DNA from 2 places in the Bhargavaea ullalensis genome. Region 2 is predicted to be linked to the other one. Evidence: predicted binding sites of a transcription regulator. Region 2 holds the regulator's gene; the other holds the start of a gene.

Region 1 (11,483 bases), on a different contig from region 2:
GCAACGGCATCCGCCTCTATTCCCGTCATACCCGGTTTCAGAGCGGCTAATGCACGTTTTTGCGCTTCCAGCACGATCCCGTAGATTTTGCGCAGCTCTTCGGGCGGCTCGCCGACGGAAACCGTCCTTGTGATATCGGAAATATAGCCGTTGTAGAGCGCGCCATAATCAAGCGTGATCATGTCTCCCTGCTCGATCACCTTGTTTGTCGCCACCCCGTGCGGGAGCGCTGAACGCTTGCCGGAGGCGACGATGATGTCAAATGAAGAAGATGTCGCCCCCTGCCGCCTCATGAAGAATTCCAGCTCATTGGAGACATCCAGCTCAGTGATGCCCGGCCGGATGAACTTCACGATGTGACTGAACGCATCATCGGCAATTTTTGCGGCGTCGCGGAGCACCTGGGCCTCTTCATCCGTCTTGTACATGCGGAGTTTTTCGATGACGCCGGACACCGGCACAAAGTCCACATCGGTCGCAGCCTGTTGGAAACGGTCATAGTCTGCATACGGCAGTGTATCCTGCTCAAAGCCGATGTTGCGGATTCCCATTTCCCCGATGACTTTCGCCGCGTCGTCCGCAAGCGTGCCGGACTGCTTGACGATCCGGTACCCCTTCACTTGCTCGGCAGCCTGTTCGGTGTAGCGGAAATCCGTGATGAACGCCGCATCTTCCCGCGAAACGACCGCAATGCCGGCCGTCCCCGTGAAGCCGGTCATGTATCTGCGGTTGAACGGGCCGGTCACGAGAAAGCCGTCAATCCCGTTTTCTTCAAACGTGTTTCGGAACGCCTTCAATTTGTCCATGATCATTCCCCTTTTCCGTGCCGAAGAAGGGCGAGCAGCGCGAGCTCGTAGCCCTGCGTGCCAAGCCCGGCGATCTGGCCGATGCAGACCGGCGCAATGAGCGAACGGTGACGGAATTCCTCCCGGGTATGTATGTTCGAGATGTGGACCTCGACGGCCGGAAGCGCAACCGAGGCGAGCGCATCACGGAGCGCGATGCTCGTGTGCGTGTAGGCGCCGGGATTGAAAATGATTCCCTCCGTCCCGCCGTCCGCCGCTTCGTGGATCCGGTCGATGAGCAGGCCCTCGTGGTTTGACTGATAAAACACCACGCGGCTGTTGTGAACGGCTGCCAGTCCGGCAAGCCGTTCCTCCACATCACGGAGCGTTTCCGTCCCGTATATGCCGGGCTCCCGTTTGCCGAGCCGGTTCAGGTTCGGCCCGTTCAGGCAAAGGATTTCCATTTGCCCACCCCCTTCTGCAGTTTCCTTCCCATTTTATCATAAGCGGGCGCCTGGACAACTCATTTCGGAGGGTCGGGGTGCCGTTTTTTGTGGAAGATGGCCGTTTCCATGACAAATCGGACGGCAATGAGGACGAGCACGATGAACGGAACCGACAATCTGTCTTTGAACGAGGAGAGGGTGTCCGGCCGGAAGATGAGCCATTCCGCGAGCAGAGCGGCCGCCACTCCGATGATCAGCGCCGTGACGCCGGACGGCCATTTCGCGAGCATGCGGGAAATGAAATACAGAATGAGGGCGGCAAGAAACAGTCCTGCGAACAAGAGGGCCCAGTCAATCGGCCATGCGGCATTTTTCACGCCGATTTTGTCCGTCCATCCTGCGGGATGCCACCGGATGAACTTGAAATAGTGCAGGAACTTCAATCCCAGGCAGGTCATGAGCGCCACGGCGCCGGCCGTCCAGAAGGGCATCTTCTTGGCCATGATTCATCAATCCTTCCGAACTCAGTCTTATTTTCATCCTCCCTCTCTCCCGCCGAAAATATACCTGCACACAAAACGGGGCGGACGCGCCGTTTTGGCTGCGTCCGCCCCGCGGATAATTGGATTAAGTGAAGTCCGTTCCGATCAGAGACCGCATTTCAGCTGTGCGCCGCAGTTCGTGCAGGAATTGCAGCCGCCCAGTTCTTCCACAGTCCCTTTTCGGCAGACCGGGCAAGTGTCGCCGATTTCGGAACCGATCGTCACATTGGTCGAGCGGAGATCCTGGATCGTATCCACGAGCACGACCGGCCGCTTTTCCTCGACTTTCTCTTCCACCCGCTCGTCCATGTCGTTTTCCTCCGCCTTGAGCGTGAGCACCTGGGAGTCGCGGGAGCCGTCGACGTAAACCGTGCCGCCCTTGGCACCGCCGCGGTAAAGGCGCTCGTAGACGCTCTCCACCTGCTGCACGGTGTAGCCTTTCGGCGCGTTCACCGTCTTGGAGATGGAGCTGTCGATCCAGCGCTGGATGACGCACTGGACGTCCGCGTGTTCTTCCGGCGTGAGATCCATCGAGGTGACGAACCAGTCCGGAAGATGGTCGGGATCGGCCTCCGGATGCCTGTCCAGATACTCTTCGACGATTTCCGCCTTCACTTCGATGAACTTGCCGAGGCGTCCGCTCCGGTAGTAGGTGAAGGAGAAGTAAGGCTCCAGGCCCGTGCTGACGCCGACCATCGTGCCAGTGCTGCCCGTAGGCGCGACCGTCAGGAGGTGCGAATTGCGGATGCCGTGCTCCAGCACGCCTTCGCGGACGTCCTCCGGCATGCCTTCCATGAAGCCGGTGCTGATGAAGCGCTCGCGCAGCGCCCTCGTTTCTTCTTCGGTTGCGCCGACGAGGAACGGGAAGCTTCCCTTTTCCTTGGCGAGGTCGATCGATTCGCGGTAGGCCGTCTCGGCGATCGTGCGGAACACCTCTTCAACGAGGCGGTTGCCTTCTTCAGAGCCGTAGCGCTTGCCGCAGTAGATCAGAAGGTCTGCCAGTCCCATGACCCCGAGGCCGATCCGCCGCTCGCCGAGTGCCTGCTTTTCGTTTTCCGGCAGGAAGTACGGAGTGGCGTCGATGACGTTGTCCTGCATGCGGACACCCGTCCGGACGGTGTCGCGGAGTTTGCCGAAGTCGACTTCCATCTTGTCGCGGTCCGCCATTTCAGCGAGGTTGACGGCGGCCAGGTTGCAGACCGAGTAAGGAGCGAGCGGCTGCTCACCGCACGGGTTGGTCGCTACGACCTGCTGCCCGTATGCCTTGGCGTTCGTCATGTCGTTGGCATTGTCGATGAAGAAGATGCCGGGCTCCGCCGAATAAGTGGCGCAGATGTTGATGAGGTTCCACAGTTCGCGCGCCTTCATCGTCCGGTAGGTGCGGATGGCGAAGCCCCGCTTTTCCCATTCGCGGACGTCGCCGGTCTGGTGCCATTCCTCATTGTAGAGCTTCATTTCCTCCGGTGTGTAGCGCTCGACGTAAGGGAAGCGGAGACGGTGCTCCCCGTCTTCCTCCACGGCTTTCATGAAGTCGTCGGTCAGCGTCACCGAAATGTTCGCGCCCGTCAGGAATTCCGGATTGTGGACGGAATAAGTGCCGCCGTCGCGGAGCTTCTGTTCGGCGTCGCGGATGATGCCTTCATTGAACCCGCCGTGTCCCGGGATGTTCTTGTAATTGACGATCCCCTGGTACATGGCTTCTTCCTGCTGGGTGAACGGCTTGAACTTCAGCTTTTCGTTCGCAAGCTTTCGGATCTGTTCATCTTCCGTGTTTTCGACGAGGAACCGGAGAATCCGGGGATTCTGCATTTTGGAAATGATGAATTCGGCGATGTCCGGGTGCCAGTCCGCAAGCATGATCATCTGCGCACCGCGGCGTGATCCGCCCTGTTCGACAAGATGCGTCAGCTTGGCGATGTCGTCCAGCCAGGAAACAGACCCCGACGACTTGCCGTTGACCCCGCGTGCAAGCGTGTTGCGCGGACGGAGCGTCGAACCGTTTGTGCCGACGCCGCCGCCGCGGCTCATGATTTCCATGACCTGCTTGCGGTGGTCGGAGATGCCTTCCCGGGAGTCCGGGACAAACGGCATGACGTAACAGTTGAAGTAAGTCACGTCCGTTTCCGAACCCGCGCCGTACAGGACACGGCCTGCCGGGATGAAGTTCAGCGAGACCAGTTCGCGGTAGAAGCGGCTGAATGATTCGGAGCGCTTTTTTTCGTCCTGCTCGACGGAGGCGAGGCCGGTCGCGTTGCGCAGGGCAATCTGTTCATAGAACACTTCAAGCGGCTTCTCGATCACTTCGAGCGGCCGGGAGACGATGCCTTTTTCCTGTTCGTCGGGATTGTCGATCGCGGTCCGGTATTCCGGCTCGATCCAAACTTCCGCCCTGCCGGCTTCCCGGTCGACGGACAGGATGTACCCGAGTCCCCTTGCCGGGAACTTCGGATCTTCCTTGACCGTAAGCACGACGAAATCCCCTTCGCCGAGTGTTTCCTTTTCCATGTCCTTGAACGAATAGCGGTCGATCATGACCAGCCGCGAAACCCCTTTGTGGGTGATTTTCATATCTTCCGTCACCGGATGGACCTGAGGGAACCGAGAAATATCCGAGTTCAGTTTTTGCTTGTCCAGCACCGGCGGATTCTGTTGAGAGGCGATGACCATAAAATGACCTCCTCCTGTCTATTTCTGTATTGATACAACATGTTGTGCTTATGTACTTCCCTAATCTACTACATATTGAAACTCGGGTTCAAGAATCGAAATTCCGCTTGACTTTTGAACGCGGAGCGCGGACCTTTGGGGCGCTTGCTTTTCCGCTTGCATGGAAATAAAAGGGTGGCTAAAAATGAGCCGAAAGACCCGTTTTCACTTTCTGTAATTCCATAGGTCCGAAGCATATTTTTCCTCTTCGATCCGGCGGATGAGTGTTTCCTGTTCAGCCGTCGGGGTGTAGTCTTCCAGTTCGATGCCAAGCCCTTCTTGGAAGCCGCTGCGGAACGCATCCGCACAGACGTCCATGCCGACCGGGCGCCCGAGCAGCCCCTCGATCGATACTGCCTTCCCTTCGAGCTTGCGCTTCATTTCGTTGCGCCGCTCTTCGGACGAAAAGCGGAACACCGAAACGAGCTTGTCCAGATCCAGGCCGACCGGAATCGCGCCGTGCTGGAGGATGACACCCTTCTGGCGGGTCTGTGCGCTGCCCGCCGCCTTCCTGCCCTCGACGACGAGCTCATACCAGCTCGGCGCATCAAAGCAGACGGCGCTTTTCGGCTTTCTCAGCGCTTCACGTTCTTCGCGGCCGGCAGGAACCGCCAGTTCCGCGTCAAGGCCGAGGTTCCGGAAACCTTGAAGCAGGCCCGCGCTGATCACGCGATAGGCCTCCGTCACGCTCTCCGGCATAAGCGGATGGGATTCCGAGACGATCACACTGTACGTGAGTTCGCGGTCATGGAGAACGGCCCTGCCGCCGGTCGGACGGCGCACGAAGCCGAAATTTTGACGGCGGACCGAATCGAGGTCCACCGCCTTTTCGGCCTCCTGAAAATAACCGATCGACAAGGTCGGCGGATTCCATTCATAAAAGCGGATCACCGGAGGAATAACCCCCCGGCTGTGCAGATCGAGCAGCGCTTCATCGAGCGCCATATTGTAAGAGGGACTCTGGGGTCCGGAATTGATGAACAGCCATTTTTCCGACATTTCACCATCACCTTTCGAAAAACACAATGGTTCCAGTTTATCATATTTCAACGCTGAATTTTTGCCGGTCCGGTGAATAAATTTCGGGGAACGTGGACGGAATGCTCCAGTTCTTTTATAATCATTTTGAGAGAGAAAGGGGAAAACGGCTTTGACTACACTTTATCTGATTGCGGCGATCTTGTTTGCCATGATCGTCTATATGCTCGTTACGGTTCTCAGAACCCGCGGTGCCGTGGCGCCGCTCACCCAGGACGAATTCATCGCAGGCTACCGGAAGGCCCAGCTCATCGACGTGCGCGAACCGAAGGACTTCGACGCCGGACACATCCTCGGCGCCCGGAACATCCCGCTCACCCAGTTCCGCCAGCGCTACAAGGAGATCCGTCCGGACAAGCCCGTCTACCTGTACGACCAGAACGGTTCCCGCAGCGGACGCGCCGCCCTGTTCCTGAAAAAGCGCGGCTGCAGCCAACTCTACATGCTCAAAGGCGGCTTCCGCCAATGGACCGGTAAAATCAAAACGAAATAACCGCGGACCCTCAAACAAAAGCCGGACAGGAGACCCTTCTCCTGTCCGGCTTTTTAGGTTCAATCACTCAAGCACAGCCGCCGGCAGGCTTGGCGAGGCTTCCAGGAAAAGTATAAAGCGCCTGCTTCCGCTTGTTTGGTAGAGTTATTTAAAATCCAACAGTCGACGAAATACGGACGCCGCCTCAGCCTGCGCCAATACGAAGATTGGCGGCATCGTTCTGTCAGCGTCCAAGAATGAAGCGTTGGAAAGCAATGCTCTTTCTGCGTCTAAGAGCGAAGCATTGGACAGCAACGCGGGGGCTTCGACGGACGCTTTAGCCGCCCATCCCGTGTACTTCTTCTCCTTCTGATTGAAATCACACAGGGAACCGGACAGCATCGCTCCATGAATCCACTCTCTTCGGTAACTCTATGATTCCACTCACCAGGGCAACGCGCTCACTCACGAGGTCTATGATTCCACTCACCCCCGCAACGCGCTCACTCACAGCCTTTATGATTCCACTCATCCCGGACAGCATCATTGATCATTTCCAAGAACTCCATCAGTCAAAAAAATCCGCCCGCTTACCGCGTGCGTCGCCACCCATACTCCGAATTTGGCTTCCATACTCCGATTTTCCATCCCTTACTCCGATTTCATCTCCCTTGCTCCGAAATTCCATCCCATACTCCGATTTCGTCTCCCTTACTCCGAAATTCCGTCCCTTACTCCGATTTCGTCTCCCTTACTCCGATTTTCCGTCCCATACTCCGATTCCATCCCCCTTACTCCGATTTTCCATCCCATACTCCGATTCCATCCCCCTTACTCCGATTTTCCATCCCATACTCCGATTTCGTCCCCCTTACTCCGATTTTCCGTCCCATACTCCGATTCCATCTCCCTTACTCCGATTTTCCATCCCATACTCCGATTTCGTCTCCCATACTCCGATTCCATCCCCTTACTCCGATTTCCCGCCTCATACTCCTCATTTAGCACTCATCATGTCAAATTCGAGCAAGGGGCCGCATCGGAAACCCCTTGGAACGTAAAAACTGCAGCCAGAGGAGCATGACGCTCACTCTGGCTGCAGTCTATTGTTGTTTCCATACCGGTGATCAGTTCACCGCAACGGGTTCGGATTCTTCTTTCCGGACGTATTTCAGGACCGGCTTGCGCGCGGCCTTCGTTTCGTCGAGTCGGGTGACGACGGTCGTGTGAGGGGCTTCCTGGACGATTTCCGGCGTTTCCTCGACTTCCTTGGCAATCTGGATCATGGCGTCGATGAAAGCGTCCAGCGTTTCCTTCGACTCCGTCTCGGTCGGCTCGATCATCATGCCTTCCTCGACGTTGAGCGGGAAGTAGACAGTCGGCGGGTGGAAGCCGAAGTCCAGCAGCCGCTTCGCGATGTCCAGCGTGCGAACGCCGAGTTTTTTCTGGCGGCGGCCGCTCAGGACAAATTCATGCTTGCAGTGCTGCTCATACGGCGTATCGAAATACGGCGCAAGCCGGCGCAGCATGTAATTCGCGTTCAGGACCGCATACTCGGAAACGAGCTTCAGCCCTTCCGCGCCCATCGACCGGATGTAGGCATACGCACGCACGTTGATGCCGAAGTTGCCGTAGAACGGCTTGACGCGGCCGATCGACTGCGGGCGGTCGTAGTCGAATGTGTAGCGGTCTTCCTTCTTCACGAGGACCGGCTTCGGAAGGTAAGGAATGAGCTCTTTCTTGACGCCGACCGGACCGGAGCCCGGGCCGCCGCCGCCGTGAGGACCGGTGAACGTCTTGTGAAGGTTCAGGTGGACGGCGTCAAAGCCCATGTCCCCCGGACGTGACTTCGACATGACGGCATTCAGATTCGCGCCGTCATAGTAGAGCTTGCCGCCGACGCCGTGGATGATTTCGGCCATCTCCAGGATATGCTCTTCAAACAGGCCGAGCGTGTTCGGGTTCGTCAGCATAAGCGCAGCGGTGTCTTCGCCCGCCACTCTCCGCAGGTCTTCCAGGTCGACGAGCCCGTCTTCATTCGACTGGACCGTGACCGTGTCAAATCCGGCCACCGCGGCGGATGCCGGGTTCGTGCCGTGGGCCGTGTCCGGAACGATGACTTTCGTGCGCTGATGGTCACCGTTCGCTTCGTGGAAGGCACGGATCATCATAAGCGCCGTCCATTCGCCCTGCGCGCCTGCGGCGGACTGGAGCGTCACTTCGTCCATCCCCGTGATTTCCACCAGATGTTCCTGCAGATCATACATAAGCGCCATCGCGCCCTGCACCGACGATTCGTCCTGGAGCGGATGGATGTCCGCGAATCCGGAAAGCCGTGCAACGGCCTCGTTCACTTTCGGATTGTATTTCATTGTGCACGATCCGAGCGGATAAAATCCGGAATCAATGCCGTGGTTCCGATTGGACAGCGCCGTGTAGTGGCGCATGATGTCCAGCTCCGACACTTCCGGCAGCGCTGCCGGCTCTTCCCGGAGCAGTCCCTCCGGCAGGAAGCTTGAAAGATCGACTTCCGGAACATCCAGTTCGGGAAGGCTGTATCCGATCCGTCCTTCTTTGCTGATTTCAAAAATGAGCGGCTGATTTTCGTTATGCATGGATGGCCTCCATTTCCTGCACAAGTGCATCGATTTCTTCCTTGGTCCGCTGTTCGGTGACGGCGAGGAGCGCGTGGTTCTTGAACTCGGGATAAATGAGCCCCAGGTCGTAGCCGCCGATGATGCCGGCGCCGAGCAGACGCTTGTTGAGTTCCCCGACCGGCTCTTTGCAGTCCACGACGAACTCATTGAAGCACGGGCCGCCGAATTTCACGTCAAAGCCGGCCGCCTTGAACGCTTCGATGGCGTATCGGGTCTTTGAAATGTTCTGGATCGCCATTTCCCGCACGCCGTTGCGGCCGAGCGCCGTCATGGCGACGGAAGCGGCAAGTGCGTTGAGCGCCTGATTCGAGCAGATGTTGGACGTCGCCTTTTCCCGGCGGATGTGCTGTTCGCGGGCCTGAAGGGTGAGAACATAGCCGCGGCGGCCCTGTTCGTCGTTCGTTTCGCCGATGAGGCGGCCCGGCACTTTCCGCATTAGCTTCTCGGTTACGGCGAAGTAGCCGCAGTGCGGTCCGCCGAACGATTCGGGAATGCCGAACGGCTGCGCATCGCCGACCGTGATGTCTGCACCGAGTTTGCCCGGCGGCGTCAGGACGGCGAGTGCGAGCGGATTCGCGGAAACGACGAAGAGCGCCTTCTGTTCATGGGCTAAATCCGCGAAATGGCCAATGTCTTCGATCTGGCCGAAGAAGTTCGGGTACTGGACCATAACGGCCGCCGTGTCGCCGTCGATCATCGAGGCGAGCGCATCCGCATCGGTCTTGCCGTCCTTGAGCGGGACTTCGACGACTTCGACGGACTGGCCCGCCGCATAGGTGCGGACGACGTCCCGGTATTCCGGATGGACCGCTTCCGAAATCAGAAGTTTCTTGCGTCGCGTATGTCCCGCGGCAAGCGTGCCTGCCTCCGCCAGCGAAGTGCCGCCGTCGTACATCGACGAGTTGGCGATGTCCATTCCGGTCAGTTCGCAGATCATCGTCTGGAACTCGAAAATTGCCTGCAGCTCGCCCTGCGACAGTTCCGGCTGATAAGGCGTATAGGCTGTGTAAAATTCCGAACGGGAAATGACATGGTCGACGATGACCGGCTTGTAATGGTCATAGACGCCCGCCCCGATGAACGAGGCATGCGAACGGCTGTCGGCATTTTGGCCTGCAAGGGCGGCCAGCTCTTTCAGCAGATCGGTTTCAGAAAGTGCTGGCTTGATGTCATAATCGCGCTCAAAGCGCACTTTTTCAGGAATATCGGCAAACAGTTCATCGATCGAATCAATGCCGATCGTGTCGAGCATTTCCTTTTTGTCGGTTTCGGTCATCGGCAGATAGCGGTGCTTCATTATGATCTTGACCTCTCTTCGTTAGGATTTCGAACGCTTATAGAACGGGGTTTCCACGATTTTGGCCTTCAGGCGGCGCTTCCTCACTTCAACTTCCACTTCTTCACCGGGATTCGCGAACTCCGACTTGATGAGTGCATTTCCGATGTTTTTGCCGAGTGTGGGCGACTGGGTTCCGGTCGTCACTTCCCCGACCTTCTCTTCTCCGTGATACACCGCATAGCCGGTGCGCGGGATTCCCTTGTCGATCATCTCAAGGCCGACGAGCTTGCGCGGAATGCCTTCTTCCTTTTGTGCGGCAAGCGCGGACTTGCCGATGAAGTCTTCCTCTTTTCCGAGCTTCACGACAAAACCGAGGCCCGCCTCAAGCGGGGAGATGTCGTCGGACAGCTCCTGGCCGTAGAGCGGAAGGCCGGCTTCAAAACGCAGCGTGTCCCGGGCGCCGAGGCCGGCGGGAACCAGCCCATCCGACTCGCCCGCCTGCAGAAGGTCCTTCCAGAGCGCACGGGCGGAATCCGGACTCGCATAGATTTCAAATCCGTCCTCGCCCGTATAGCCCGTGCGGGAAACGAGGGCTTTTTTGCCGGCGATGTCCACACCTTCCTTGAAACGGAAGAACTTGATCTCAGCAAGCGGCTCGTCGGTCAGCTTCGACAGAATCCTTTCGGCATTCGGCCCCTGCAGCGCGAGCAGTGCATAGTCCGGAGAAACATCGGTGATGGTGACGTCCCCCTCCGCATGCTCGTTCATCCAGTTCACGTCTTTTTCCGTGTTTGCGGCATTGACGACGACGAAGTACTTGTCACCGGACATCTTATAGATGAGGAGATCGTCCACCGTGCCGCCCTTTTCATTGCACATGACGGTGTACTGGGCCCGTCCTTCAGTGAGCTTGGACACATCGTTGGTAACGAGCTTCTGAAGGAACTTGGTGCTGTCAGGCCCCTCCACGATCACTTCGCCCATATGGGACACGTCAAACAGCCCCGCACGGGTCCGGACCGCTTCATGCTCGGCTTTGATGCCGGAAAACTGGACGGGCAGGTCCCATCCTCCAAAATCGATCGTTTTCGCCCCGTTCGCTGAATAAAGATCAAACAGCGGGGTGCGCAGCAACTCTTCAGCCACTCAGTTTTCCCCCTTTTTCCAGATAAAAAAGACAGAGGCCCCTTGAAACGGGTCCTCTGTCCTGTCACCTGAAAGTTTTCCTGATCGGTTTTCCTCGTTGGTGGCCGGCTTTCCCGGCACTCTCCAGAGATGCGTCCTGTACGAGTCTTTTTGCCTGAGAGATTCATAACATCCGTTACTTGCTCCTTCGGCGACGCAAAATCGCGTTCTCTCCCCGTACAATCATCCGCCCGGCGCAAAGCGCCCTGTTATTCAACTGTCGGATTACTTCAAAGCGTCTGCCGCTTTGCCTATATCCTAACATTGAACAGGCAGAAAACGCAATCTTTTTTCTGGGCACCTGAATAGACGAATGAAATTATTCGCTCCTTCCCTATTGTTCGTGATTAGAGGGGGCGGTACAAAATCACTT
Region 2 (11,483 bases):
ATGTGCTATACTAATTGAGGATAAAAGAAAATGAGTATAACACAGTTAATGGGAGGATCATCATGACAACTTCAATTGCGATCAACGGATTCGGCCGCATCGGCCGCATGGTGTTCCGCCAGGCCATCCTGGAGGACGATCTGAATATCGTGGCGGTGAATGCAAGCTATCCGTCTGAGACGCTTGCACACCTATTGAAATATGATACGACGCACGGAAGATTCGAAGGAACCGTGCTGACCGAAGAGGATGCACTCATCGTCAACGGCAAGCGTGTCCAGCTGATCTCAGAGCGCGACCCTGCAAAGCTTCCCTGGGAGGAACTCGGCGTCGATATCGTGATTGAAGCAACCGGAAAGTTCAACGAGCGCGACAAGGCTGCCCTCCATCTGCAGTCGGGCGCCAAAAAAGTCATCTTGACTGCACCGGGCAAGAATGAGGATGTCACCATCGTGATGGGCGTCAATGACGACAAGCTTGATCTCGACAAGCATGATGTCATCTCGAATGCCAGCTGCACGACGAACTGCCTCGCGCCGGTCGCAAAAGTGCTGAATGATGAGTTCGGTATCGAAAGCGGCCTCATGACGACGATCCATGCGTATACGAATGACCAGAACAACATCGACAACCCGCACAAAGATCTGCGCCGTGCGCGTGCATGCGCAGAGTCGATCATCCCGACGACGACCGGCGCCGCGAAGGCCCTTTCCCTCGTATTGCCGGAACTTGAGGGCAAGCTGCACGGAATGGCGCTCCGCGTGCCGACGCCGAACGTCTCCCTCGTCGACCTTGTCGTCGACCTGAAGACGGACGTCACGCCGGAAATCGTCAATGACGCCTTTATCCGGGCATCGGAAGGCCCGATGGATGGGATCCTTGCCTACACGACGGAGCCCCTCGTCTCGACGGACTTCAACACGGATGCACATTCTGCAACGGTCGACGGCCTGACCACCATGGTCATGGGCGACCGCAAGGTGAAGGTCCTCGCCTGGTATGACAACGAATGGGGCTACTCTGCCCGCGTCGTCGACCTGACGAAAAAAGTCGCCACCGAACTCGGAGCGAAAGTGAACGCATAATCATATTTGAATACCGCGGAAGAAGGGGAAAAACAAGCTGTTTTTCCCCTTCTTCTCTTTAATCTTCGGAATGTCGTCCCGGCGGCAGCCGGGAGAGTAAAGAATATTAGATTAGAGGTTGCGCCGGAAGCCGCATCGTCATATAATAATTCCGACCAATGTGTCGCTGGGCCGCTTAAAGGGTTAGGACCTCTAGGACTAACTTTCCCCCGTGGTGTCCCGTTTGCCGGAACTCCGGCATTCATTTTGTATGAAGGGGGGACGAACCATGGAAACGATGGGTCGTCATGTAATTGCAGAACTTTGGGAATGTGATTTTGACAAGCTCAACGACATGCCGTTCATCGAGCAGACATTCGTCGATGCGGCACTCCGTTCGGGAGCCGAGGTGCGGGAAGTGGCATTTCACAAATTTGCACCTCAAGGCGTCAGCGGCGTCGTCATCATCTCGGAATCGCACCTGACCATCCACAGCTTTCCGGAACACGGCTATGCGAGCATCGATGTGTACACATGCGGTGATCTGGATCCGACGATTGCGGCGAAGTATATCGCGGAAGCACTTGGGGCGAAAAGCCGGCAGATGGTTGAGCTGCCGAGGGGCATGGGCCCGGTGGCAACGCCTCAACCGGCCGCCGGACTGGCCTGAACCATTCAAATAAATGATGAAACTGAATTTGGCAGGGGTCTCCGGGCTCCTGCTTTTTTGATTGTCCGCCCGCAGGACCGCCTTTTCGGAACGCGGGCGGGCAGAACCCGTTTCGGCGGCGGCGGATGTCTGTTATAATGGAGTCATCATAATCGGAAAGCAGGGATCACGATGAAGTGTCCGGCTTGTCAGCATAACGGGACCCGAGTCGTCGATTCCCGGCCAGTGGATGAAAGCAAGGCGATCCGGCGCCGCAGAGAGTGCGAAGCATGCGGCTACCGGTTCACCACATTTGAAAAAGTCGAGGAAATGCCGCTCATCGTCGTGAAGAAAGACGGCTCCCGCGAGGAATTCAGCCGGGAAAAAGTACTGCGCGGACTCATCCGTGCCTGCGAGAAACGTCCGGTGCCGCTTGATGTCCTTGAGGGGATCGTCTTTTCGATCGAGAAGGAACTTCGCCGGCAAGGCAATGCAGAGGTGAAGTCGGAAGGCGTCGGAGAAATGGTGATGGAGCGGCTGGCGGAGATCGACGATGTCGCCTATGTCCGGTTCGCCTCCGTCTACCGCCAATTCAAGGACATCAATGTATTTATCGAAGAACTGAAGGATCTCCTGAAAAAGGAGGATGAACTCTGAAGCCTGCCGACGGAATGAAAGGATGTTAACATGAATCCGCTCTATAAAGAATTGCAGCCGTCGGATGCATATTGCGTCCGGCTTCCTTATCCGTTTTCGGATTTTGACCGCCAGATCCTCACCGGGCTTTACCAGCCGCTTGTCGGCCATGAGGCGATGGCGGTTCTCTTTACCCTGTGGGATGAGGCGGATCGGGACGGCGGGGCCGAATCGAATCATTACCATCTTCTGAACATGCTCGGCATGCCGGTCGGCCGGCTTTTTGAGGCGCGACTTTCCCTGGAAGGGATCGGCCTGCTGAAAACTTACCGGAAAGCGGAAGGCGACAGCCGGTCGTTCCTGTATGAGCTCCAGCCGCCGCTGGACCCTGAAACTTTCTTCCATGACCCGATCCTGTCAATGTTTTTGTACGGCAAAATCGGGGCACCGGCCTATAAGCGTCTCATGCAGCGGTTCCTGACCAGTCCGGTCCCAGCCGGATACGAAGAGGTTTCCCGCTCGTTCATGGATGTGTACAAGCCGGTGACCGCGCGGGCGTCTGAACCCGATGATCCGAATACATACGAAAAGAATGCACGTCCCGCCAAGCTGGCGTTCGATGGCCATGATTTTGATTTTTCGCTGCTTTATGAGGGACTCTCGGCTCATCTCGTGCCGAGGAAAGCTTTCACGCCGGCTGCGAAGGACATGATTGCCCGGCTGGCTTTTCTTTATGCGCTCTCTCCGCTGGAAATGCAGCAGGTGGTGCTGCTCGCAATCGACCAGGACGCCCATCTGACGGACGAGCGCCTGAAGCGGGCCGCCGCCGATTATTATAAGCTCTCCGTCTCAAAAAGCGCGCCGAGGGTGGAGAAGATCCCGTCCGGAGGCCAGGCGCCGCAGCAGGCGGCGGGTCCGGCGAAAACAAAAGAGGATGAACTGGCCGATTACCTTGAAGCCATTCCTCCGGTCGAGATGCTCCGGCAGCTCAACAACGGCCGTGAGCCGATGCAGATCGACGTGCGGCTCGCCCAGAAGCTGGTGCTGGAGCATGGACTGCCCACAGGCGTCGTGAACGTGCTGCTCCAATACGTGCTGCTGAGAAACGACGGCAAGCTGACGAACAATTACGTGGAGCGGATCGCTTCCCACTGGATGGCAAAGAAAGTCGGCACGGCCAGGGAAGCGCTGGAGCTTGCGCGGACCGAGCATGATAAATACATGAACTGGAAGCAGGAAGGCGGGAAGCCGTCCGCAGGCAGAAAAGGCGGCGGCAAGACCGAAAGTGTACCGGACTGGTTTTATAAAAAAGACGACAAGCCCGAGGCGCTGCCTGAAAGCCAGGAAGCGAACCCGGAAATTGAGGCGCGTAGACTTCGCCTGATACAGAAATTTGGAATGGCGGAAGGCGGTGCAGAATAATTGGAACCGATCAGAGACACATTGAAGCGGGTCGTCAATGCCCCGAAGTTTGCCGAACGCTATGAATCGATCCGGAGTGAAATCCTCGACCATCCGGGAGTCCAGGCGTTCTTGGAAGAGCATTCCGGGGAAGTGAGCAAGGGAATGGTCGACCGGGGAATGGGGAAGCTGTATGAATACGTGACCCAGTCGCACGATTGCTCCGGGTGCCCGGACCTGGAAGGATGCATCAACGTCGTCAAAGGCTATGAGCCCAAGCTCATCATCGAGAGGGGCTCCATCGGCGTCGACTACGTCATGTGCAGGAAAAAGTCGATCGACACCGAGCACAAAAAAGTCTCGTCGATGATCCGCAGCATGCATATGCCGAAGGAAATGATCGGGCTGGAGATCAAGGATGTGGAATTGTCCTCGGAAGTCACCCGGCTGGCTGCCGTCGAGAAAATCGGTGAATTCCTGGATCAATATGACCGGACGAAAGAGCTGCCGGCGAGAGGCCTGTACATTTACGGGCCGTTCGGCACCGGCAAGTCCTATCTGCTCGGGGCAGTGGCCGGGGAACTGGCGAAGCGGCACATTCCGTCCGTCCTCGTTTTCGTTCCGGAATTTCTCCGCGAACTGAAGCAGGCGATCCAGGACCAGTCGCTCGATGAGAAAATTGGGTTCGTCAAGAAAGCGCCGGTCCTCATGCTCGATGACCTGGGCGCGGAGACGCTCACCGCATGGACACGCGATGAAGTGCTTGCCACGATTCTGCATCACCGGATGTCCGAGCAGCTCCCGACTTTCTTCACGTCGAACTTCGACTACAAAGGGCTGGAGAACCATTTGGCCTATACGCAGCGCGGCGACAAGGAAGTCGTCAAGGCAGGCAGGATCATGGAGCGGATTCGGTCGATGACGGTTCCGGTCCGGCTTGACGGACAGAACCGCCGGGAAAAGCTGTGATCCGAATGCAGACATCCTGTTGCAATTTTTCACGGAATTGATTATACTCGGTTCAATACTTCTTCCAAATGCTTGGACGGGGACACCTTTTCGGTAGTCCGGCCAGACAGAGAACGGGGCCTCCGGCTGAAAGCCCCCATGGCGCGGGACCGCATTGACCACCCCAGAGCAGCGCGGGCGACTCCTGATGTTTTGGGACAGCCCGTGACGGCACCGGACCGTTAACCGATGCAGAGCTTCATCCGCCTGATTTCAAATCAGCCGGAAGGAAGAAGGGTGGAACCGCGAGCATACGCCTCGTCCCTTTTTGGGACGGGGCTTTTTTGCGTTCATCAAGAAAGGAGAACAAAAGCCATGTCAGAACAAATCAAACTGAAATTCCCGGACGGGGCGATCAAGGAATTCCCGAGCGGAACGACAACAGAAGACGTAGCCCAGTCGATCAGTCCGGGACTCCGTAAAAAGGCGCTCGCCGGGAAGATCAACGGCCGCCTGGTGGATTTCCGCACGCCGATCGAGGAAGACGGCGACATTGAAATCATTACGCCGGATGCGCCGGAAGCACTGGAAATCCTGCGCCATACGACCGCCCACGTGCTCGCCCAGGCCGTCAAGCGCCTGTTCAAGGGAGTCAAGCTCGGAATCGGTCCGGTCATCGAAAATGGATTCTATTATGACTTTGATTCACCGGAACCGATTACGGCTGAAGACCTGCCGGAAATCGAGAAGGAAATGAAAAAGATCGTCAACGAGAACCTGGAGATTGTCCGCAAAGAAGTGTCTCGTGAGGAAGCGCGCAAAATCTATGAGGAGATCGGCGACGAATACAAGCTGGAACTGCTTGACGCCATCCCTGAAGGCGAATCCGTGACGATCTACTACCAGGGAGAGTTCTTTGACCTGTGCCGTGGCGTCCACCTGCCGTCTACCGGCAAGATCCGCGAGTTCAAGCTGCTCAGCATCGCCGGTGCCTACTGGCGCGGCAACTCGGACAATAAAATGCTCCAGCGAATCTACGGCACGGCGTTCTTCAAAAAGGAAGAACTCCAGGAACACCTCCGCCTGCTGGAAGAAGCGAAAGAGCGCGACCACCGGAAAATCGGGAAGGAACTCGACCTGTTCACGAACAACCTGCTTGTCGGGCAGGGACTTCCGCTCTGGCTGCCGAAAGGCGCGACCATCCGCCGCATCGTCGAGCGCTACATCGTCGACAAGGAAGAGAAGCTCGGCTATGACCACGTTTATACGCCGGTGATGGCGAACGTCGAACTGTACAAAACTTCCGGCCACTGGGATCACTACCAGGACAGCATGTTCCCGCCGATGCAGATGGACAATGAAGAACTTGTTCTCCGTCCGATGAACTGCCCGCACCATATGATGGTGTACAAAAACGGCATCCATTCGTACCGAGACTTGCCGCTTCGCATTGCGGAACTCGGAACGATGCACCGGTACGAAATGTCCGGCGCGCTGTCAGGCCTCCAGCGGGTCCGCGGCATGACGCTCAACGATGCACACCTCTTTGTCCGTCCGGATCAGATCAAGGACGAATTCAAAAAAGTCGTCGAGCTCATCATCGATGTCTACAAAGACTTCAAGCTGGAAGACTACTCGTTCCGCCTGTCTTACCGCGATCCGGAAGACAAGGAAAAGTACTTTGACGACGATGAAATGTGGAACAAGGCGCAGAGCATGCTGAAAGAAGCGATGGACGACCTCGGCCTCGACTACTATGAGGCGGACGGAGAAGCAGCATTCTACGGTCCGAAGCTGGACGTCCAGGTGAAGACTGCAATCGGCAAGGAAGAAACCCTGTCGACCGTCCAGCTGGACTTCCTGCTGCCGGAGCGGTTCGATCTGACTTATATCGGCAAAGACGGCAAACAACACCGTCCGGTCGTCATTCACCGCGGCGTGGTCTCGACGATGGAACGCTTCGTGGCGTTCCTCATCGAAGAATACAAAGGCGCCTTCCCTGCATGGCTGGCGCCGGTCCAGGTGGAAGTGATCCCCGTATCGCCGGATGTCCACCATGATTATGCCGAAAAAGTACGTGAAGTCCTCCTTGCCGGCGGATTCCGTGTGGACGTCGACAACCGCGATGAAAAACTCGGATACAAAATCCGGGAAGCCCAGACACAGAAAATCCCGTACATGCTCGTCCTCGGCGACAAGGAAGCGGAAGCCGGCGAAGTCAATGTCCGCAAGTACGGCGAGCAGAAATCCGAAAGCATGCCGCTCGAAGACTTTGTCGCCCTGCTCAAGGAAGTCGTAGACTCGAAGGACTGATTTCTTGCAGGGAGAGCAGGGGCATGTTGATTTCCGCTCCGGGCACTCGCCTGCGGAGGGCATGGCTGCGGTCTCCTCGCCGCTGCGCGCCTGCAACGGAAACCAGGTCATTCACAAAGTCCGAAACAGCCATTGACAAGATCTCGATGCATATGATAAAGTAGTTAAGGTTAAGGAATACAGTTTGTGGTAGAAGAAGAAGCCGCCCGCTTCTCACCTGATCGACGCTTCGGCTGTTGGCAGGTTAGCACCATTGTGACGCTCCGTGCAGGCTTCGCACGGTCACATAAGCGGGTGGACATCTTCCATGTCCACCCGTTTTCTTATTCGGATTGGCCACGGAGGGAGAGATCCCCGGCGGGCCTACCCAAACCATGTATTCGCGATATACTACACGGAGGTGGCTTACGATTAGCAGAGATAACCGAGACAAATTTGTCAATGAGGGCATCCGCTCCCGGGAGCTCCGCATCATCGATCACAACGGTGATCAGCTGGGCATTAAAACGCGGAACGAAGCGCTTGAAATTGCTGCACGTGCCAATTTGGACCTGGTCCTCGTCGCACCGAATGCGAAACCGCCTGTAGCCCGGATCATGGACTATGGGAAGTTCAAATTCGAGCAGCAGAAGAAAGAACGCGAAGCACGCAAAAACCAGAAAGTCATCAACATCAAGGAAGTCCGCCTGAGCCCGTCGATCGACGAGCATGACTTCCAGACCAAGCTCCGCAACGCCATCAAGTTCCTTGAACACGGGGACAAGGTGAAAGCGTCCATCCGTTTCCGCGGCCGGGCGATCACCCACAAGGAGATCGGCCAGCGCGTCCTCGAACGCTTTGCAGAGGAATGCAAGGAAGTCGGAACGGTCGAACAGCGTCCGAAGATGGAAGGCCGCAGCATGTTCCTTCAGATGGCGCCGATCAACGAAAAGAAATAAACCTGCAAAGGATTGGGAGGATCACGAAATGCCAAAAATGAAAACACACCGCGGTTCCGCAAAACGCTTCAAGCGCACAGGTTCCGGCAAACTGAAGCGCGGCCGTGCATACACAAGCCACTTGTTCGCCAACAAATCGACGAAGCAGAAGCGCCACCTGCGCAAATCGACGCTCGTTTCCAAAGGCGACTTCAAACGCATCAAATCCATGCTCACATACATGAAGTAATTCAGAATCCACACACACAACGAAACACCAGGAGGGAAAACCAATGCCACGCGTAAAAGGCGGTACAGTGACGCGCAAGCGTCGTAATCGAGTTCTTAAACTTGCAAAAGGCTACTACGGTTCGAAACATACACTCTACAAAACAGCTAACCAACAGGTCATGAAGTCCCTGCAATATGCATACCGTGACCGTCGCCAGAAAAAGCGCGACTTCCGCAAACTGTGGATCGCACGTATCAACGCGGCTGCACGCCTGAACGGCCTTTCCTACAGCCGTCTCATGCACGGCCTCAAAGTTGCGGGCATTGACGTCAACCGGAAAATGCTGGCTGACCTCGCCGTAACGGACGAGAAGGCTTTCGCACAACTTGCGGACGCTGCGAAAAAAGCTGTCAACAACTGATTCTCAAAGAGCCGGCGGTTTATCCCGCCGGCTTTTTTTGCACTTATTTCCTCCGGCTTGTCCGAAGAAAAGGAGACCCCGAATGGAAAATGTTTTGATCACATGGGTCGGCATCATGTCACTTTACGGATTTACCCTGATGGGCCTGGACAAGCGGCGGGCAAAACAAAAGCAGTGGCGGATCCCGGAAAAGACACTCTGGACCGTGGCGCTGCTCGGCGGCGGAATTGGAAGTTATCTCGGCATGCAGGTGTTCCGCCACAAAACGCTGCACACGTCATTCCGACTCGGCTTTCTCTCTCTCTCGCTTTTTTACGCAGGGGTCTGCCTCTGGCTGAAAGTTTCCGCATGAAAAAAGCGGGGAGGTTCCGCCATCAAGCGGTACCGCCTTGCTTCATCAATTGTTCGATCGGATTTTTCCAGCTGATTTTGGCATTCGGATAATTCATTTTGATTTCGCTTTCGAGAAAGAGGAAATCCTCTCTTGTAAATCCTTGTAGTTTCGTTTCATCCCGCACCCAGACAAAGATGGAAACGACTTCAAATGCCTCCGTTGTCGTGCCAAGGTACTTTTCACCTTCGAACATGGCCCCTTTATACGTGATGAAAAAGTTCTTTCTGACGTTCTTCACATCATCGTAAAAATAATAGCGCTCCTGCTCGTAGGCATCATCGAGCTTGCGCTTCGGATCGGTGAGATACCGCACGCCCCGGTAAAAAAGATAAATGATAAGCGCAATAACCGCCACGCGGATGATCAAAGCCACCATGCTGCCCCCTCTGCACATACGTATTCTCTTTGTATACGGACGGAAAGCGGATTGGTTTCAAGATATTCAAAAAAAGTTGGGGGATGTTCAGATGAAGCTGCAAAAAATGTTCCAGATGCAACACGAACTGGACCGGTATATCGAACAGGTGAACGGAGTGGAAGGGGAGCTGTTCCAGAAGAAAGTGCTGGCGCTCACCGTGGAACTCGCCGAGCTGGCCAATGAAACCCGGTGCTTCAAGTTCTGGAGCCGCAAAGGGCCTTCTCCGGATCCGGTCATCCTGGAGGAATACGTGGATTCGGTTCATTTCCTGCTGTCGCTCGGAATCCTGCAGGGGCTTGACGGACTGGAGGAATGGCCGGAGGGGGACGTTGCCGGCGATCTCACGTCGCTGTTCCTTCTCGCGCAAGGGCGGATCCTGAAGTTTGCGGACAACCCGTCACCGGAGAATTACCGGGAAATCTGGATAGCCTACCGCGCAATCGCCCGGGAACTCGGTTTCGGGACAGAAGCCATTGTGGATGCGTATGAAAGCAAAAATGAAGAGAATTACAATCGTCAGCGGCAGGGCTACTGAAAAGAGCGGGACAATATTTGATCCGCCGAAAAGAAGCAAGGAACCCGAATTTTCGGCGGTTCCTTGCTTTCTGTTTGATTAAGAGGCGCTTTTTCAACCTTGTTGGATGGAAATATGGCCGTTGTCTGTTTCAAGCCGGACGGTATGGGAGCCGCTGCCGAAAGATTGTTCCGATTCGCTGCTTCCAAAAATATCCGGCTTGGCGTGGGTCGACCGGACCCGGATCACGGCATCCTGCGGCATTATGCGGGTCAGGACCCGGATGCTGCCGTTGGCGGTCTTCAGGTGGATGTTCCGGTCAAGATGGTCCGCGCTCAGCTCAATCCGGCCGTTATCGGTTTTTGCGGTTACATTTCCGTTGATGTCCGACAGAGTGATCCGTCCGTTGTCCGTTTCCGCAGCCAGATGATCGGCCCGGATGTCACTCAGTTCAATCCGCCCGTTGTCCGTAACGGCGGCAAATGAATCCGCTTCAATTTTGGACATTTCGATGCGCCCGTTGTCTGTCCGGGCAGACAGCGTGCCGAACGCGCAGGCTCTCATGCCGATCCGCCCGTTGCGGCTTTCCGCAGTCAGGGTCTTGGACAATAGATTCTCCGCAGAAATGATTCCGTTCGCCGTCTGGAGCCTCATCGATTCATACAGCTTTTTGGGAAGATGGGCGACAAGCCGGACAGGGCGGGAGACGCTGCGGCGAAACCAGCTGGTAAGGGTGGGGTTGCCTTTAAGGGAGATGAGCAGCTGGTCATCCGTTACATCGGCATCAAATTTTACTTCACTCTGATCCCCGATCAATTCAAACCGGGTCACCGCATCATCGGAAGGCATGAGTTTCAGCTCTCCGACCCGGAGATCCGCAACCACCCGGCTGTATTCCTTTTGTCCAAGGCGGACAAGTTCATAGCGGGCGTCCTGCCGGCCGGTCACAGCTTCCTGTTCCGCAGCTGCGTATTCCGGATAGGCGGACAGGATGTCGCGGGCAATTTCATCAGCCTTGCCGAGCGAAGCGGCAATGTCCTGTTCACTTTTTCCCTCGCGCATACCCTCTTCAAAGTACTCATCCAGGTCCTGGAGAATATCCGTGCGCTCCTCTGCGGGAAGTCTGCCAAGTTCCCGCTGAAGTTCTTCCAGAAACGCTTTTTTGTCCATCAGTTGATCCCCCCGATTAATTCATTCACTTTTTGGCTGAACTCCCGCCACTCTGCCAGCAGTTCCTCCAGGTAGCCTCTGCCTGCGTCCGTCAGCCTGTAATACTTCCTCGGCGGCCCTTCACTCGAATCCATTTGATAAGTATCGAAATAGCCTTCTTTTGTCAGCCGGCGCAACACGGTATAGACGGAGCCTTCCGAAACAGCGATCGCCCCGGAAATGACCTGGACGAGTTCATAGCCGTACCGGTCCTTTCTGCTGAGAAGAGAAAGAACACAGAGGTCGAGCACGCCTTTTTTAAACTGGACGTTCATGGCCGAAGCCTCCTTCAAGGTACTGTTCAACGAACAGTACCGATGAATTAACTGTAGCATCACTACTGTTCATTGGCAAGTACTGTGCGAAA

What was found. The regulator NrdR, encoded in region 2, represses ribonucleotide reductase genes. The targets are predictions, from matches to a motif close to AACACNATATATNGTGTT.
Region 1: a site for NrdR is predicted at 4,472-4,489, ahead of ACFFIY_RS10825 (vitamin B12-dependent ribonucleotide reductase). Genes of this name have one in related genera too.

What each region holds. Positions count from the first base shown of each region.
Region 1 covers NZ_JBHLWY010000042.1:148,360-159,842, forward strand. Annotated here, with positions in the region: gene ACFFIY_RS10810 (M24 family metallopeptidase) at 1-806, opposite strand, end outside; gene aroQ (type II 3-dehydroquinate dehydratase) at 809-1,249, opposite strand; gene ACFFIY_RS10820 (hypothetical protein) at 1,309-1,734, opposite strand; gene ACFFIY_RS10825 (vitamin B12-dependent ribonucleotide reductase) at 1,879-4,440, opposite strand; gene lipM (octanoyltransferase LipM) at 4,645-5,478, opposite strand; gene ACFFIY_RS10835 (rhodanese-like domain-containing protein) at 5,630-6,010, shown strand; gene gcvPB (aminomethyl-transferring glycine dehydrogenase subunit GcvPB) at 7,117-8,604, opposite strand; gene gcvPA (aminomethyl-transferring glycine dehydrogenase subunit GcvPA) at 8,597-9,943, opposite strand; gene gcvT (glycine cleavage system aminomethyltransferase GcvT) at 9,965-11,071, opposite strand; glycine riboswitch at 11,204-11,297, opposite strand; gene ACFFIY_RS10855 (shikimate kinase) at 11,478-11,483, opposite strand, start outside.
Region 2 covers NZ_JBHLWY010000014.1:35,865-47,347, reverse strand. Annotated here, with positions in the region: gene ACFFIY_RS03820 (glyceraldehyde-3-phosphate dehydrogenase) at 63-1,085, shown strand; gene speD (adenosylmethionine decarboxylase) at 1,354-1,734, shown strand; gene nrdR (transcriptional regulator NrdR) at 1,906-2,370, shown strand; gene ACFFIY_RS03805 (replication initiation and membrane attachment family protein) at 2,401-3,771, shown strand; gene dnaI (primosomal protein DnaI) at 3,772-4,719, shown strand; gene thrS (threonine--tRNA ligase) at 5,074-7,011, shown strand; gene infC (translation initiation factor IF-3) at 7,386-7,949, shown strand; gene rpmI (50S ribosomal protein L35) at 7,978-8,178, shown strand; gene rplT (50S ribosomal protein L20) at 8,222-8,581, shown strand; gene ACFFIY_RS03775 (DUF1294 domain-containing protein) at 8,664-8,933, shown strand; gene ACFFIY_RS03770 (sigma-w pathway protein ysdB) at 8,956-9,351, opposite strand; gene ACFFIY_RS03765 (dUTP diphosphatase) at 9,443-9,928, shown strand; gene ACFFIY_RS03760 (DUF4097 family beta strand repeat-containing protein) at 10,022-11,077, opposite strand; gene ACFFIY_RS03755 (PadR family transcriptional regulator) at 11,077-11,391, opposite strand.